Regions from separate parts of the Paraburkholderia sp. SIMBA_054 genome, predicted to be linked through region 1. Evidence: riboswitches for the same ligand, from Rfam matches in the RefSeq annotation. Region 1 holds a riboswitch; each other region holds the start of a gene.
What was found. A riboswitch is a leader RNA that binds a small molecule or an ion and turns the genes downstream of it on or off. The one in region 1 is predicted to bind glycine.
Positions count from the first base shown of each region.

Region 2: it holds a riboswitch for glycine, as region 1 does, so the genes downstream of both, SB822_RS10250 (FAD-dependent oxidoreductase) here and gcvT (glycine cleavage system aminomethyltransferase GcvT) in region 1, are expected to answer to the same signal.
Region 3: it holds a riboswitch for glycine, as region 1 does, so the genes downstream of both, SB822_RS18755 (D-amino acid dehydrogenase) here and gcvT (glycine cleavage system aminomethyltransferase GcvT) in region 1, are expected to answer to the same signal.

Region 1 covers NZ_JAWRXV010000006.1:261,037-266,620, reverse strand. Annotated here, with positions in the region: gene SB822_RS09995 (UvrD-helicase domain-containing protein) at 1-1,478, opposite strand, end outside; gene SB822_RS09990 (oxidoreductase) at 1,828-2,877, shown strand; gene SB822_RS09985 (hypothetical protein) at 2,973-3,332, shown strand; glycine riboswitch at 3,493-3,606, shown strand; glycine riboswitch at 3,657-3,787, shown strand; gene gcvT (glycine cleavage system aminomethyltransferase GcvT) at 3,877-4,995, shown strand; gene gcvH (glycine cleavage system protein GcvH) at 5,099-5,479, shown strand; gene gcvP (aminomethyl-transferring glycine dehydrogenase) at 5,547-5,584, shown strand, end outside.
Region 2 covers NZ_JAWRXV010000007.1:10,479-16,062, forward strand. Annotated here, with positions in the region: gene SB822_RS10245 (trypsin-like peptidase domain-containing protein) at 1-596, opposite strand, end outside; partial or broken gene SB822_RS10250 (FAD-dependent oxidoreductase) at 1,255-1,725, opposite strand; glycine riboswitch at 1,883-1,972, opposite strand; gene SB822_RS10255 (LysR family transcriptional regulator) at 2,048-2,989, opposite strand; gene SB822_RS10260 (porin) at 3,393-4,577, shown strand; partial or broken gene SB822_RS10265 (carbohydrate-binding family V/XII) at 4,753-5,584, shown strand, end outside.
Region 3 covers NZ_JAWRXV010000014.1:79,055-84,638, forward strand. Annotated here, with positions in the region: gene SB822_RS18750 (LysR family transcriptional regulator) at 1-313, shown strand, start outside; gene SB822_RS18755 (D-amino acid dehydrogenase) at 456-1,733, opposite strand; glycine riboswitch at 1,880-1,970, opposite strand; gene speB (agmatinase) at 2,267-3,244, shown strand; gene SB822_RS18765 (LysR family transcriptional regulator) at 3,256-4,179, opposite strand; gene SB822_RS18770 (branched-chain amino acid ABC transporter substrate-binding protein) at 4,407-5,546, shown strand; gene SB822_RS18775 (LysR family transcriptional regulator) at 5,571-5,584, opposite strand, start outside.

The DNA.
Region 1 (5,584 bases):
GCTTCCATCATGTCGTCGAGCACGGACGTCGCCGCATCCTTATCGGCCCGGTCTCGCAGACGCTGCATGAAATCGCAGAACACGCGCAGCGGCTCGACCTGGCGCGCCGACAGCCGCGCCTCGATGCCGCCCATGTACACGGCCTCGAACAGCGACACCTTCGCCTGCCCCGCGAACGCGCCGAGCGCTTCGAGCGTCGTATTGCCGACGCCACGGCGCGGCGTCGTGATCGCGCGGATGAACGCGGGATCGTCGTCGGCATTGGCGATCAAACGCAGGTACGCGCAGATGTCCTTGATCTCGGCCTTGTCGAAGAACGACTGGCCGCCCGACAGCACATACGGAATCCGCTCGCGGCGCAGCACCTGTTCGAAGATGCGCGCCTGAAAGTTGCCGCGATAGAGGATCGCGTAATCGCGAAACTGCGCGCGACGCTCGAACTTGTGCGCCGACAGGCGAAACACGACCGACTCCGCTTCGTGCTCCTCGTCGTTGCACCCGGTGACGGAGATCGAATCGCCCATGCCGTGCTCGGACCACAGCTTCTTCTCGAAGAGCTTCGGATTGTTCGCGATCACGTTATTCGCTGCCGTCAGGATGCGGACCGTCGAGCGGTAGTTCTGCTCGAGCTTGATCACGTGCAGCTTCGGAAAATCCTTGCCGAGCTGCGCGAGGTTTTCGAGCGTTGCGCCGCGCCAGCCGTAGATCGCCTGATCGTCGTCGCCGACGGCCGTGAACGCGGCGCGGGGGCCCGCCAGCAGTTTCACCAGTTCGTACTGACACGCGTTGGTGTCCTGATACTCGTCGATCAGCAGATAGCGCAGCTTGTTCTGCCAGCGGTCGCGCACCTGCTCGTTGTTCTTGAAGAGCTCGGCGGGCAGGCGGATCAGATCGTCGAAATCGACGGCCTGATACGCGTGCAGCGTCGCGACGTAGTTGCGATAAACGATGGCCGCCTGATGCTCGTCCTCGTTCGCCGCAATCGCCATCGCTTCATCCGGCATGATGAGGCCGTTCTTCCACAGCGAGATGATCGACTGGATCTTGCGGATGAAGCCCTTGTCCGTCGAGCCGACCTGCTCCTGGATCATGCCGAAGCAGTCGTCGGAATCCATGATCGAGAATTGCGGCTTCAGGCCGACATGCTCCGCCTCCTGACGCAGAATCTGCACGCCGAGCGAGTGGAACGTGCTCACCGTCAGCTGGTTGACGGGCACCTTGCGCCCTTCCTTGCCGGGCGTCGTGAGCGTCTTGCCTTCGAGCAGCTTGCTCACGCGCTCGCGCATTTCCGCAGCGGCCTTGTTCGTGAAGGTGACGGCGGCGATATGGCGCGGCTCGAAGCCTTTGTTTTCGATCAGGTGCGCGATCTTCTGCGTGATCACGCGCGTCTTGCCGCTGCCCGCGCCCGCGAGCACGAGGCACGGACCGTCGAGATAGCGCACCGCTTCGCTTTGGGCGGAATTCAGGCCTGCGGACATCGTGTGTGGATGAGTAAGGGATTGAGACCGGGATTGAGGGCGCTTCGCTACGAACGGCCCGAGAACATGCAGCGAGACGGCGCTTGCGACGCGTCGGATCAGGTGGCCGCGCGGCGCGCCGCCAACCCGCCGCCGATGCGCCACGCAATTGATTCCATGCGCTTTTTGCCGTTCGCGTGAGAACCGCGATGTTAACACGAATGCCCTTTCCGATGCCTCGGCTTATGTCTTCCTGACGAGATCCGCGCGGCGCGCGCCGCCCGATGCGCCACGAAGCAAAGCGCAGCTATGCCAAAATTGCGGCGTTGTGCGCCGCCCCCGCGGCGCGCCGGTTTTGCAGGGAACACGCATGTCTTCATCGCTGAAAATTGGCTTGATGGGCTACGGCTTTGCCGGCGCCACATTTCACGCGCCGGTGATCGAACACTGCGGACGCGCGAGCGTCGCCGCGATTGCCACGGGCCAGCCGGACAAGGCGCGCGCCGATTATCCGAACGCAACGATCGTCGCCGATATCGACGCGCTGCTCGCGCTGTCGGACATCGAATGCGTCGTGATCGCGACGCCGAACGACACGCACTTCGACCTCGCACGCCGCACGCTCGAAGCGGGCAAGCATGTCGTCGTCGACAAGCCCGTCACGCTCTCCGCCGCCGATGCATGTACGCTCGCCGATCTCGCGCAAAGCAAGGGGCTGGTATTCGCGCCGTTCCACAACCGTCGCTGGGACGGCGATTTCATGACCGTGCGCGACCTGATCGCGAGCGGCGAACTCGGCCGCATCACGCATTTCGAATCGCACTTCGACCGCTTTCGCCCGGGCATCCGGCAACGCTGGCGCGAAGAGGCGTCGCGTGGCGGCGGCCTGCTGTTCGATCTCGGCCCGCATCTGATCGATCAGGCATTGACGCTGTTCGGCGTGCCCGAAACGGTCTATGCAACGGTGAAGGCATACCGCGACAATGCGAGCGCGCCGGATTACGTGCATCTGCTGCTCGGCTACGCGAACCATGAAGTGGTGCTGCACGCGAGCGCGCTGACGGCGATCGTCGCGCCGCGCTACACGATCCACGGCACGCGCGGCAGTTATGTGAAGAACGGGCTGGACACGCAGGAAGATCAGTTGAAGGCGGGCTTGCGTCCGGGCGATGCCGGTTTCGGCGGCGGCAATGAAGCGGGCGCGCTGCGCGTGCTGGAAGGCGAACAGGAAGTGCAGCGCGATCTGCCGACGCGCGACGGCGCGTACGCCGAGTTCTACCGCGCGCTGGCGGCATCGATCCATGACGGCGTGCCGTTCCCGGTTAGCGCGGCTGACGCGGTGGACGTCATGACCATCATCGAGCTTGCGAATCGCAGTGAGAAGGAAGGCGTGCGCCTGGCATTCAGGCGAGGCGCGTAGCGGTCAGGGTGGCGGCGATTTCGCTGCCACCCGTCAGGGTGTTGGCCTTCGTGGCCCTCCGGTATCCATTCGGGATCAAACAGAAAGGAAGGAATATGCAGCATATCGTTCGCGCGCTTGGCTGTTTCGCGCTGGTTTCGTCGCTAGCCGCGTGCGTGGCCTCACCGTCGCAGCAGCTCGCCGAGCCGTCTCGCGCGCCGAATCCGCACGAAATGGCCGTGCATCGCCTCGAGCAGGTCGACGGCCGCATCGACAACATGGGCCGCAACGTCGACGCGCGCGTGAACCAGGGCCACTATCCGCCGCCCGAAGGCGCCGCGCTGCACCGCCGGCTCGATACGATCCGCCACGAAGCGCACGACATGGCCGGACAACACGGCGGCGGCCTCACGGGCGACGAGCAGCGCGTGCTGAATCAGGAACTGGATACGGCGTCGGCGGCCATCAACCGCTGATTGACGGTGGCACGTGCCGTGCCGACCGTTCGGCGCGTGCTTACCTTGCCTCGCGAGCGGCGCTTTTTTGACCACGGCGTCGCGTCGACCGCCGGCTCAGCCGCGCCCGCTCAAGCCCGGCGCGCCAATTTGACATCCCTTCGCCCCTCGCGTACATTCGCCGCACGCGTCGGGAGAGCGCGCCGTCCGCTGTCGTTTTCAGAACGTCCAGCAGCCAGCGCCGCCGAAGGGGCACACCCGCAAACTCTCAGGCAAAAGGACCGACCGCGTCGAAAAACCCGCTCGTCATCCGGTCATAACGACCTCATTTGAACGAGCGCCTGTTTTTCGCACTCTGGAGAGCGGCAGTAGCGCGAATGCTCGCGCAGGCTGCCCACCGAAGGGGCGCGCGCCAGCCCATCAGCACTCGCTGACGGCAGCGCAATCTCTCAGGTATCGAGGACAGAGGGGGCATGCAGTTATCGCTCGTTGGCCCGAGATGGGATCAGGCCGCGAGGGGTTTCGCCGCATGGCCTTTCCTGTTTAGCGACGCCCCGAGGCCCCGATGACCGAACTCAAACACACCCCGCTCCACGCCACGCACCGTGCGCTCAATGCCCGCATGGTCGACTTCGGCGGGTGGGACATGCCCGTCAATTACGGCTCGCAGATCGAAGAGCATCGCGCCGTGCGCACCGACGCCGGCATGTTCGACGTATCCCACATGTGCGTCGTCGATTTCACGGGCGAGTGCGTGCGCGCTTTCTTCGAGCGCGCGCTGGCGAACAACGTCGGCAAGCTGCAAGCCCCGGGCAAAGCCCTTTACTCCTGCCTGCTCAACCCCGAAGGCGGCGTGATCGACGATCTGATCGTCTATTACTTCGGCGAAGATCATTTCCGCGTCGTCGTGAATGCCGGCACGGCCGAGAAAGACGTCGCGTGGTTCACCAAGCTCAATGACGAACAAGGCTTCGGCCTGACCATCACGCCGCGCCGCGACTACGCGATCGTCGCCGTGCAAGGTCCGAACGCGCGCGAAAAAGTCTGGGCGACCGTGCCCCACGCGCGCGCCGCCAGCGAAGCCCTCAAGCCGTTCAACGCCGCGCGCGTCACCGATACGCCATTTGGCGAGCTGACGGTCGCGCGCACCGGCTACACGGGCGAAGACGGCTTCGAAATCATCGTTCCCGCCGATCACGTCGAAGCGCTGTGGAACGCGCTGCAGGCGCAAGGCGTGCGCCCCGCCGGTCTCGGCGCGCGCGACACGCTGCGCCTCGAAGCCGGCATGAACCTGTACGGCCAGGATATGGACGACAACGTGTCGCCCCTCGACGCCGGCCTCGCATGGACGGTCGATCTGACCGCGCCGCGCGATTTCATCGGCCGCGCAAAGCTCGAAGCTGATGGTTCGAAGTCGTCGTTTGTCGGCCTGATCCTGCACAAGGACAACGGCAAGGCTGCGGGCGTGCTGCGCGCGCACCAAAAGGTCGTCACGCCCGCTGGCGACGGCGAAATCACGAGCGGCACGTTCTCGCCGACCATGCAGGAATCGATCGCCTTTGCGCGCGTGCCGAAGGGCGTGCAGCCGGGCGACGTCGTCCACGTTCAGATCCGTGACAAGGCACTTCCCGCCAGCGTGGTTAAACTGCCATTCGTGCGCAACGGCAAAGTGCTCGTCGGCTGATCGGTCATACGATCAGCGTCACGACACAGTCACCAGACAGACACGAAAGCGTCGCGTGCGTCCCACTATTTAAATTAACCGAATTACCGCATAGGAGCATCCGATGAGCATCCCGGCCGATCTGAAATATACCGAATCGCACGAATGGGTCCGCACCGAGGCGGACGGCACGCTGACGGTCGGCATCACCGACCACGCGCAGGAAGCGCTCGGCGACATCGTCTTCTTCGAACTGCAGCAACTGGGCCAGACCGTCTCGGCAGGCGATACCGTCGCCGTCATCGAATCGGTGAAGGCGGCGTCCGATATCTACGCGCCCGTGTCGGGCGAGATCATCGAGGCCAACCAGAACGTCGCCGATACGCCGGACGCCGTGAACAGCGCGCCCTACGACAACTGGCTGTTCAAGATCAAGCCGGCCGCGGGCGCCTCGGAAGACCGTCTGATGGACGCCGCCGCGTACGGCAAGTCGATCGGCGAATAAGCCACTTACTCACGACCGGCGCGGCGTCCGCCACGACAGAAGAACGCCGCGCCAGCAGGAACATTCCATGAAGCTCGAACACCCGGATCGTCTGATGAACCGCAC
Region 2 (5,584 bases), on a different contig from region 1:
AGCTTCGTCGCTTCGATCTGGATCACGGCGACATCGCTTGGGCCATCGACGGCGACGACTTTTGCCTTGAACTCGCGCCGGTCAGTGAGGCGCACCGTCACGTCATCGGAGCCGTCGACGACATGGGCCGTCGTCAGAATCAAGCCGTTGGGGCTGACGATGAAGCCCGAGCCCACACCCGACATTGCACGCGGTGAGCTGCCCTGCCCGTCTTGCGACTGCGGCATGGCCTGCCGGAAGAACGCGAACAGCGGGTCGTCACCGTCGATCGCTTCGGAGCTCGCGCCCGAAGCGGGCGCCGGCGACGCAGCTGGCGCCGGCTGCGTTGCCACCGCCAGCGCCTTCTCCGGCAGGATCGCGCGGATGTTCACGACGGCGGGTCCGTAGCGCTCGACGATTGCCGGGAAGTCGAGCGGCGCGCTCGCATTCCCGGGCGCCATTCGCTTCTCTTTCACTGGCGCGGACGCAGGCGACGGCGCGGAAGCAGGCGCAACATGCGGTGCTATCGCTTCGGCGTTGGCGTAGGGGTATCCGGTGAGGCAGGCCGTTGTCACGGCGGTGCAAAACCAGGTGCGGAATAGAGTTGAGTGAAACACAGCGCACCTCCATGGCGTTAGTTATGCCTGGCACTGTGAAGACATTATTTAGCGCGTGGCGGCCGGCGACTGTGACATAGCACACCGAAGAGTTCGAAAAGAAAGAGAACCCATCCGGCCGACGCAAACCATATCGCATCGCAATCCAACCGCGAGCGCAGACGGATGCGATCGACCCTCGATGTCTGTCTGGGTGGATCGAAGTCGACGTGAGATTCAGTTGCATGTTTGCCCGCAATGGACAATCAGGGACGCGAACGGTTGACCCGTTCGTCCTGATTCATTTATAGAAAGCGGGCAGCAAAATTGCAGCGAGTACAAATCCTGGCGTGCGCCGATGGTGGCTCTGCCGGTACGCTGGTAGTCCGCGCTGATAGTTCGCGCTGGCAATTCGACAAGCGTTAGTCGCTACGCCGTCGTGACGCGATTACTGTCACGCAAAACGCGTCATCCATTTGTGTCAGTTGTGCGTCGATGATGCGGGCGGCCAAACGCTCGCGGCAGCGCATGTTCGAAAACGCTCATGTCCGCTGCTTCGCGTTTCGACTTCGAAAGTCGAGGCCGCCCGCCTGCGTGTTTCGTCAGCTACGCGCGCCCATCATGTCGACGCCGACAACGCCTGCGCGACGCCCTCCGCCGTCGCCGCCGACAGCGTCCATCCGTGCAGCGCCGGCTCGATCGAACGGATTTCGTCTGGCGTGACAGAGCGCCGCTCGAGCCCGCCTTCGCGCAGCAGCGCGTTGACCTTCAGCGCGGACTCATACTCCTTGCGCGCCGCGTAGAAGTGCAGGATGCCGCGCCGTTCGAGATCGAAGTCGATGCCTTCCCGCGCTGCAATGCCGAACAGATGTTCGCGCGCGGCAATGGCACGCCGCACCGTCTCGATCGTGTTCGCGCGGTAGTGCGGAATCTGCCGCGTGAACATCCAGCGCAGCCCCTTGATGATGGTGGCGCGGCTGTTCCAGACTTCGGCGTTGCTCGCCGACAGTTGTCCGCCGTTGGTAAACGAGGTTTCCATCGCCGCGTAGCGGTGACGCTCGAAGACGGTGACGCGATAGCCGCGTTGCGCGAGGGCGTTAGCGGTCGTGACGCCGGTGATCCCGGCGCCGATGATGGCGATTCGTGAGATGACATGGTCCAGTGTTCGTTGAGCATCGCCGGCCGCGCTTCGTGCTGCTGCCGGCGCCGATGCCCCATCTGTCCATGTACCTGAGCGTTTCGCCCGCGCGCCGCGAATGGCGTGGGCTCCCCTTCGGTGGGCGCGCGTGGCGCCGCTCTCCAGATGTTCCGGCTGCACGGTCCTTTTGCCTGAGAGTTTCCGGGGCGGTTGCTCCGTCGGCGTCGTCGCTGGGGACGATCTCTCCCGTGCTGCGTGGTGGAACAGTGCGACCTTACCGAAGCAAAAAGAACCGGGCAAGCCCCCAACTTCCGGGCAACGATCCACCGTGGGTTCAGTCCGCCGTCAGGTCGGCGCGCGGCGCAGCCGGGGAGAAACCTCTTCGGAAGTATTCGATCGTGAAGTCCACGAAGGTGCGCACTTTCGCCGACACATGGCGCCGGCCGGGATAGACGAGCGACAATTCCTTGAGACCGTTGGTCACCCGATACTCAGCAAGGACACGCAGCAACGCGCCGCTCGCAATGTCGCCGACGACGTAGTCCTCAGGCAGGATAGCGAGACCCATGTCGGCGAGTACCAGTTGCCGCAGCATGATCATGCTATTGACCCTGCACACGGAGTCGAGATTCAAGGTCTCCTCGCGACCGTCGGCGCTCGCGAATGACCACTCGGTTCCATGCATATCTCGCGAAGGCGCGAGGAAACTGTGCGATGCAAGCTGTTCGAGCGAGGTCGGCGCGCCGTGCCGTTCGATATAGCCGGTAGACGCGACCACGATGGGCCGCACCGACAGCACAGGACGCTTCACCAGCGTGCTGCCGTTCACCTGCCACGATGCGACGATGCCGACGTCGAACCCGTCTTCGACGAGATCGACGGACTGATGCAATAGCGTGACGTCCAGCTTCACCTTCGGATGACGTATCCGGTAGCGGTGCAGCAAAGGCGCTAGCGCCGCGAGTGAAAACGAGGCCGCCGCCGCGACCTTGAGCGTGCCCGTGGGCTCGCCCGCTTCTTCTGTCACGGCCGATTCCATCGAATCCAGCAGCTCCAGCAGTTGCTGGCACCCCCTTGCATAGGCGCGGCCCGCTTCCGTCAGCGAAACGCTACGCGTCGTGCGATTGACGAGGCGCGCATTGAGATGCGCCTCCAGCAGCGCCACATAGCGCGTCACAACAGCATTTGACAGATTGAGACTCGACGCAGCGCGACTGAAAGAGTTGTTCTCGGCGACTCTTAGGAATATTCGTATTGCCTGCAGCTTATTCAGCATGAGCAACAGAAATAAAACAGATTAGACATATATATCAACATTAAACTACCTTACCCCATTTAAAGCCGCAGTTTCAGCCAACATAAATACGATTATCACCCATGGAAACCCATCATGTAGCACCGTCACAACATATTATCAAACAAGCACCATTCACGACTTAAATATCGAGATGAATTTCATTTGAATATACATCGCCTTATCATTAAACATTAATTTTATTTCGAATTACTAAAAAATAGTTTTCAATTATTAAACATAACGAAACATCGACTTACCTCTATAGTTCGCCCTGCGTGATCGATGTGTGCCGTGAATTTGCAAAAGCTACGCACCGCGGCTATCTCGCACACGGAAGACAGCACATTCATTCAAGTCGTCAGGCTTAGTACGGAATACGAACATGAAAAAAACCACCTTGATTTTCGCGGCTGCTTCAGCGGCCTTTGCGGGTGCGGCGCACGCGCAGAGCAGCGTCACGCTTTATGGCCTCGTCGACGCGGGCCTGACTTACGTGAGCAACGAAGCCACGCGCAATTCGCCCATCACGCCGAATGGCTTGAATGACGGCAAGGCAGTGTTCGGCATGACAAGCGGCAATGTGCAGCAAAGCCGCTGGGGCATGCGCGGAGTGGAAGATCTGGGCGGCGGCCTGAAGGCCGTCTTCAACCTCGAAAGCGGGTTCAACGTGAACAATGGCAGTCTGGCCAATAACAATGCGTCCAATAACAGCCTGTTCAACCGCCAGGCGTACGTCGGACTGTCTGCTATCGATTACGGCACGCTGACCCTCGGCCGCCAGTACGACTCGGTCGTCGATTACCTGGGCCCGGTCTCCGCGGCCGGCACCTGGGGTGGCACGTACTTCGCGCACCGCGGCGATAACGACAACCTGAACAGCACGTTCAGCATCAGCAATTCGGTCAAGTATCAAAGCGTGAACTACGCTGGGGCTTCGTTCAACGCGCTGTACGGTTTCTCAAACTCGGCGAACGGCTTTGCGAACAACCGCGCGTATAGCGTCGGTGCTGGCTATGAGTACGCCGGTGTGCATTTCGCAGCTGCCTATCTGCAGATTCAGGGGCTGAATTCCAACAACAGCTCGGGCGCGATCCAGAACCTTCCGACCTTGGCGATGACAAACCTTCCGGGTCTTCAGAATCAGCGTACCTGGGGTCTTGGCTCGAATTATGAAATTGGACCGTTTACGCTCGGCGCGCTGTTCACACAGACCCGCTATCAGGACAACATCGGCGATTCTTCCGTGCGTTACAACAACCACGAAATCCACGCCCGCTATAGCGTCACGCCTGCGTTGAGCCTCGGCGCGGCTTACACGTACACGCAAGGCTTGCGCAGCACGCCGCGTACGTCTACGACGAGCAACAGCTCGGCTCACTGGAACCAGTTTGGCGTGCAGGCCGACTACGCGCTGTCGAAGCGCACCGACATCTACGCTGAAAGCGTCATGCAGATCGGTGCAGATAATCAGGTCGGCGCGAACGTGACGCAAGTCAACGGCACTTCGGAACCCTCCACGAGCAAGAGCCAATACGTCGTTTCGGCAGGTATCCGGCACCGCTTTTGATCGATTCACCAATCTTTAAGAGTCTTCTCTGGTCTCCGCCAGTTTTAACCGCCCCTTTCAGGGGCGGCTTTTTTCTTTTGGACAAGCAACCGATAACTGGATGAGGTATCTCGAAGATGAACGCAAACTTTAAAGAGCGCGGCGCGAAGTTGAGACTGACTCAGATCGTCGCTCGGTGTTGACGCTCACCGCATTCACCTGGGAACTCCCGCCGTCGTACGCAGCGACTGCCCCTGTGCCCGCGACGCAGGCTGACTGGCCACGCAACTTTGAAGCGAGTGGCGAGCATGTCGAGATGTATCAGCCGCAAATCGAGAAGTGGGACGGCAATCGCATCTCGGGGCGCGCTGCAGTTGCCGTCGGCAAGGCCAACGGAACGCCGACCTTCGGCGTCGCGCATTTCGCCGCCAATGCCTATATCGACAAGCCATCGGGACTGGTCCGTCTGACTGCTATCCAGATCAATAGCGTCGAAGTCCCAACCGATGCGAGCCTCGCTGACAGCGTTCGTCGATCGTTGCTCGCGCGGCTGCCGGAAACGGGCATGAGCGTGCCGCTCGACGAACTGCAGACGAGCTACGCGGCATCGCAAGAGCTGTCGCAAACGATGCGCATGCCGGTGAAAAACGACCCGCCACAAATCGTGTTCGCCACGCAGCCTACCGTGCTCGTGCTGGTCGACGGCGAGCCTGCGTGGCAAAACGTCGGACGCACGGGGTTCCAGCGCGCGCTGAACAGCCGCGCGCTGCTGATGCGTGAGGCCGACGGCACGCTGTATCTGCATGCGGCCGGCTACTGGTTCAACGCGCGCGATACGAACGGACCGTGGAGCGTGCTCGCAACGCCGTCGCAAACGCTGTCGAATGCCGCGAAGCAGTCGTCCGCAAGAAACGCCGCCGACCCGATGCTACCCGCCAGCGGCAAGCCAGCTGCACAGGCGCCCGCCCTGCTCGTCGCGACGCGTCCGGCAGAGCTGATCGTGACGGACGGTCCCGCGCAGTTGAAGC
Region 3 (5,584 bases), on a different contig from region 1:
TCGATGGCATTTCCGGCGCGGCACCGAGACGCAGTCGCTGGAAGTAAGAGGGCGCTATATCGCCAATCATGCGGGCGCCCGCCTTGAGGCTGCGTTGCAGGATCTGGGCATTGCGGGCTTGCCCGACTTCGCCGCTACAGAGGCACTGCAGCAAGGCAGCCTCGTTCAGGTGCTCGTCGACTGGGAATTCGAGGCGCGCTCTTACATGGGTCCCGTCTGGCTGCTGTATCCGCCTAACCGTTTCCTTCCGTCGAAGGTGCGAGCGTTGATCGACTACCTCGCAAGCCACCTGCATGACGCTGTGGATGAGTGAGCGGTCTCGCGCTACGTCATGTTTGACCGTGACGCGGTGCGGGAAATTCGAATGGGATGGGTTGGTCAGCCGGAATGGGCGACCTGCTAAAACTCGAGACCCCGCGCCGCGCGGGGCCTGTGCTGTCGGCTGGAAACGCTTATCAGACGTTGACCGGCAGGCCTGTTCGCTTTCTCGCGGGCTTCACGCTCATTAAGTTGGGCATACTATTGGCCACGAGTTCTGCAACAGCTTCCGCAGTCGCTGCCGAGAGGGTCCACCCCAAATGCCCGTGCCCAGTGTTGTAGAAAATATTGCGTCGGCGACCGGAGCCCACTTTGGGCAGCATGCCCGGCAGCATGGGGCGCAGGCCAGCCCACGGAATGACGCGCGCCGTCGACATACCCGGAAAATGCGTGCGTGTCCAATTGACGAGGGGCTGGATTCGATCCGAACGGATGTCACGGTTCAGGCCGTTCAACTCAGCCGTTCCAGCAACACGGAAGCGATCGACGCCGAGACGGCTGGTCACAATCTTGGCGTTGTCGTCAAGCAGGCTGACCCAAGGCGCGGCGTGTTGGCTTTTTGTGTCTTCGAGGCAGACCGTGATCGAATAACCCTTCACCGGATAGACGTTCACGTGGTCTCCCACATACGCGGCTAGCGCACGACTTCCGACACCCGCACAAATCACTACCCGGTCGAAGCTTTCCGTATCAGTCTGACTTTCGTGCGCGAAAGCAATCCTCAATTCACCCTCTGCGGCCTCGGAAATGGACTGCACGCTCGTGTCGTAGCGGAACTCGACACCCAAACGCACGCAGGCTTCAGCAAGACCACGCGTGAACTTGTGAATGTCACCGGTCGAATCCGACTCGGTGAAGAAGCCGCCGTGGAACTGCCCGTGAAGCGCCGGCTCGAGGGCGCGGATTTCGTCGGGTGTCACCGGGCGCCGGTCAAGACCTCCTTCACTTAGCAATGCATTGACCTTTGTCGCGGCGTCGAACTCCTTGCGGGTGGCATAGAAATGCAAGATGCCACGTCGTTCCAGGTCGAAATCGATGTGCTCCCGCTCCGCGATCGAGAACATGTGCTCACGTGCAGCGATGGCTAGCCGCACCGTTTCGATCGTGTTGCTGCGATAGTTCGGAATCTGGCGCAGGAACTCGCCGATCCAGCTGTACTTGTGCCAACTCGGTCTCGGATTCATGAGGAGCGGAGCGTCGCGGCTAAACATCCAACGCAGGCCTTTCAGCACCGTGGAGCGGCTGTTCCAGACCTCAGCGTTGCTGGCCGATAGTTGACCGCCGTTGGCAAATGACGTTTCCATTGCCGCATAGCGATGACGTTCGAGAACGGTGACGCGGTAACCGCGCCGGGCGAGGGCATAAGCAGTGGTGACGCCCGTAATTCCGGCGCCAATGATGGCAATATGGGACATGACATGGTCCAGTGTTAGTTGAGCATCGCCGGCCGATGATTACCGGCGTCAATGCCCCATCTGTCCATGTACCTGAGAGTTTCGCTAATACCGGTTACGGTAATAGCTCCCCTTCGGTGGGCGCGCATGCGCCGCTCTCCAGATGTTCTCGCTGCACGGTCCTTTTGCCTGAGAGTTTCCGGGGCGGTTGCTCCGTCGGCGTCGTCGCGGGTGGACGATCTCTCCCGTGCTTCGTTGTAGAACAGCGCAAGGCTACTACCTCAAAGAAACGACAGCAAGTCTTTTCAAATAGACGGCAGTCAACTTCCCGCCCGGGTGCGTAGCGGCTCTATCGCGATCTGGATGTGTCCAGAAATGCTTCGGATTTTCCCGAAGTGCGTTTCTGATTTTTGGCATTTTTCCGTCGAATTTGTTTGCATAGACTCCGTTCCAGATGCACCGCCTGCCTGTCACAACGGACGACGCCGCGGCGGTGACGAGGGCGCCTGGTGCGCCGCACCTATCTGAACGAACAACAGGACGAGTGCCATATCATGTCTGAAAACAGTTACGAAACCGGTCGCCTCAATTTGCCCTTTGTTGGAATCTGCACGTTCGCGAAGTCTCCGCTGTGTCTTGACTGGGACAAAATCGATGCGGATGTCGCGGTGATGGGCGCTCCTTTCGACTGCGGTACGCAGTGGCGGGCGGGTGCAAGGTTCGGTCCGCGTTCGATCCGGGATGCATCGACGCTGTTCTCATTCGGACACGGCGGCGCGTACGACTTCGAAGACGACGTCGTCTACTTGCCCAGCAACGAAGTTCGCATTGTCGATATCGGTGATGCGGACATGGTGCACACCAACACGGAGAAGAGTCACGCCAACATCGAGTACGGCGTGCGCAAGATCCTGGCGGCTGGGGCGTTGCCGGTGGTGATGGGAGGCGATCACTCGATCAACATTCCGTGCATCAATGCGTTCGAAGGTCAGGAGCCGTTTCACATCGTCCATATCGACGCCCACCTCGATTTCGTCGACGAGCGCCATGGTGTGCGCCATGGTCACGGTAATCCGCTGCGGCGCGCGGCGGAAAAAAGCGTGGTATCGGGCATGACGCAAATCGGCATCCGCAACGTGTCGTCTACTGCGCGCGAAGGTTATGCCCAGGCACGCGAGATGGGCTCGGACATTATCTCGGTGCGCGACCTTCGACGCCTCGGCATCCAGGGCGTCCTGGACCGTATCCCGAAGGGCGTGCGCTATTACCTGACCATCGATATCGATGGCTTCGATCCGTCGATCGCGCCCGGCACGGGCACGCCGAGCCACGGCGGCCTGCTGTATTACGAAGGACTCGAACTCTTCGCTGGCCTTGCTGAGCAGGGTGACGTGATTGGCATCGACCTCGTGGAAGTCGCACCTGACTACGATCATTCGGGCTCGACGTCGATCCTGGCGGCGCAACTGCTGCTGAATACGATTGGCCGCGTGATGCATCAACGCAAAGTCAAACGAAACCTGTCCCGTTGAGTTCTCGTTAGCTATTTGCTGCTGCGTGCGGCCCGGTTGACTTTCCTGGCCGCCGCTCGCAGCTGGTTGCAAAAAGCCTGCACGACGCGCGCCGATTCAGCGCCTTTGCGCGTGATGATCTGAAAGTCCAGATGTGTCACATAGTGCTCAGGATCGATGCGTGCCAGTAGTCCACCGTCGACCCAAGGCTGCGCATAGTGAGGCGGCAGAAAGCCCACATAGTTGCCCGACAGGATGAGCATCGCGCGGCCTTCGACGTTGTCGACCGAGGCCGCGGCCTGTGCCATGTGCAGCAGCTTGAGCTCCTGGCTGCCGAGGTAAGCACGCGCAGCGAGGCGTTGTTTGCCAAGCACCGACAACGGGACACGGCCGCCCGCCCGCTCGTATAACGAGTGGGTCGATGCGCAGTAGAGCCCCTGCTCCTCTCTATAAAGTGGCAAGTAGTCGAGACCGGGAATCTGCGCGGGGAATGGCCCCACGGCCAGATGCAGGCGCCCGTCCAGCACGTGCTGCTCCATGCTGCCAGGTGTGTCGATCTGCACATGCAGACGGACGTCGGGCGCCATCTGGCCGAACTCCCGGATCGCTGTCGGCAGCGGCGAGTATTTGTCGGTCAACGTTGCTTCGATCATGCCGAAGCGCAATACACCGGAAAGCTGATTGCGCAACGTACCTGCTTCCATCTGAAACGTATCGACCGCACCGAGCAGACGCTGTGCGGCGGCGTGCAGCTCCGCCCCTTCATCTGTTAGCCGGAAACCCGCGCGTCCGCGCTCACACAGTCGTAGTCCGAGGCGTGTCTCCAGCTGCGACATGTATTCGCTGATGCTCGATGCGCCAATGTTGAGAATCGGTTGCGCTGCGGCGAAGCCGCCGCAACGGACGATGGTTTCGAAGATCCGCAACAGCTTGAGATCTGTGTCCTGAACTTGCATCGTGCGGTCCCTCGGTTACTTCGGAAATTACCGAAATGTGTTTCATCAATGGTGCATTTTATTGGGGAATTTGGCTACACAGAATTGCTGTCAACTGCACTGCCGTGGGTTCCATGAAGGCAAACGGACAGTGGGGTCCGATGGGAAGTTTTCCAGGCCAAAGCGCAACGCGTCCGCCACCTCCGGAGGCAGGGCGATTTGATACTTCACGATGTGAGGAGAGCACGATGAAAAAATTGCACGCAGGTGCATGGTTGACCGCAGTCGCCTTGAGCATGGTGTCGGCGCACGCGGCGACGGAGGAGCAGGTGGTGAAAATCGGCTTGACGGGACCCTTGACTGGCCCGCAGGCCGCCATTGGCAAGGACGATGAAAACGGCGTCAGGATGGCGATCGAGCGTCTGAATGCCCAAGGGCTAGTGATCGGCGGTCGGAAGACCCGTTTCGAACTGGTCTCGCAAGACGATGCCGCCGATCCGCGTACCGGTATGACGGTTGCGCAGCGCCTCGTCGACGACAACGTGAAGGTCATCTTTGGGCCTTTCAATTCGGGCGTCGCGATTCCGATTTCAAACCTGGTGAATGTCGCGGGAATCGTGATGGCGACCGTCGCATCGAACCCGTCGATCACGCAACACGGCTATCCGTTCGTGTTTCGCATCTCCGCCAGCGACACGCAGCTTGGCAGCCGCATGGGCGAATTTGCGGCCAGGAAGTTGAAGATCAAGCGGATAGCTGTGATCGACGACCGGACAGCATACGGCCAGGGTCTCGCCGACGAATTTATCGACGCAGCCAAAGCCAACGGCATCGAGATTGTGGATCGGGAATATACGACCGACAAAGCGACCGATTTCGTCTCGATCCTCACACACATCAAGGGCGCTCACGCGGAAGGGATTTTCTACGGCGGCTACTACGCGCAAGCCGGCGCGCTGCGCAAACAGATGAAACGCCTCGCGATGAACGGTTACCTGCTTGGCGGCGATGCCATGTGCAATGCCGAACTGGCAAAAGTCGGCGGCGACACGGTCGATGCCGGCGTGTATTGTCCGCAAGGCGGCCCCGTTCTCGACCAGACTCAGGAAGGGCGGCAGTTCAAGGCGGATTACAAGCAGCGCTTCCATACGGACCCATTGACCTACAGCGCTGCGTTATACGATGGCATGAACATCGTCGCGCGGGCCATGCAGAAGGCCAATGCCATCGAGCCGGCACAGTATCGTGCTGCACTCGCCGGCATCGATTTTCAAGGGGTTTCAGGGCACTATCGATTTGACCAGAACCGCGATCTGAAGGACTCGCCAATCACCATTTATACCTATCGAAACGGTGAGCCGACGCCGCTGGCATCTTCCCAGCCCTAGATCGAAGCGGACGCTTCGCAATCCCTACGTCGCGTCCG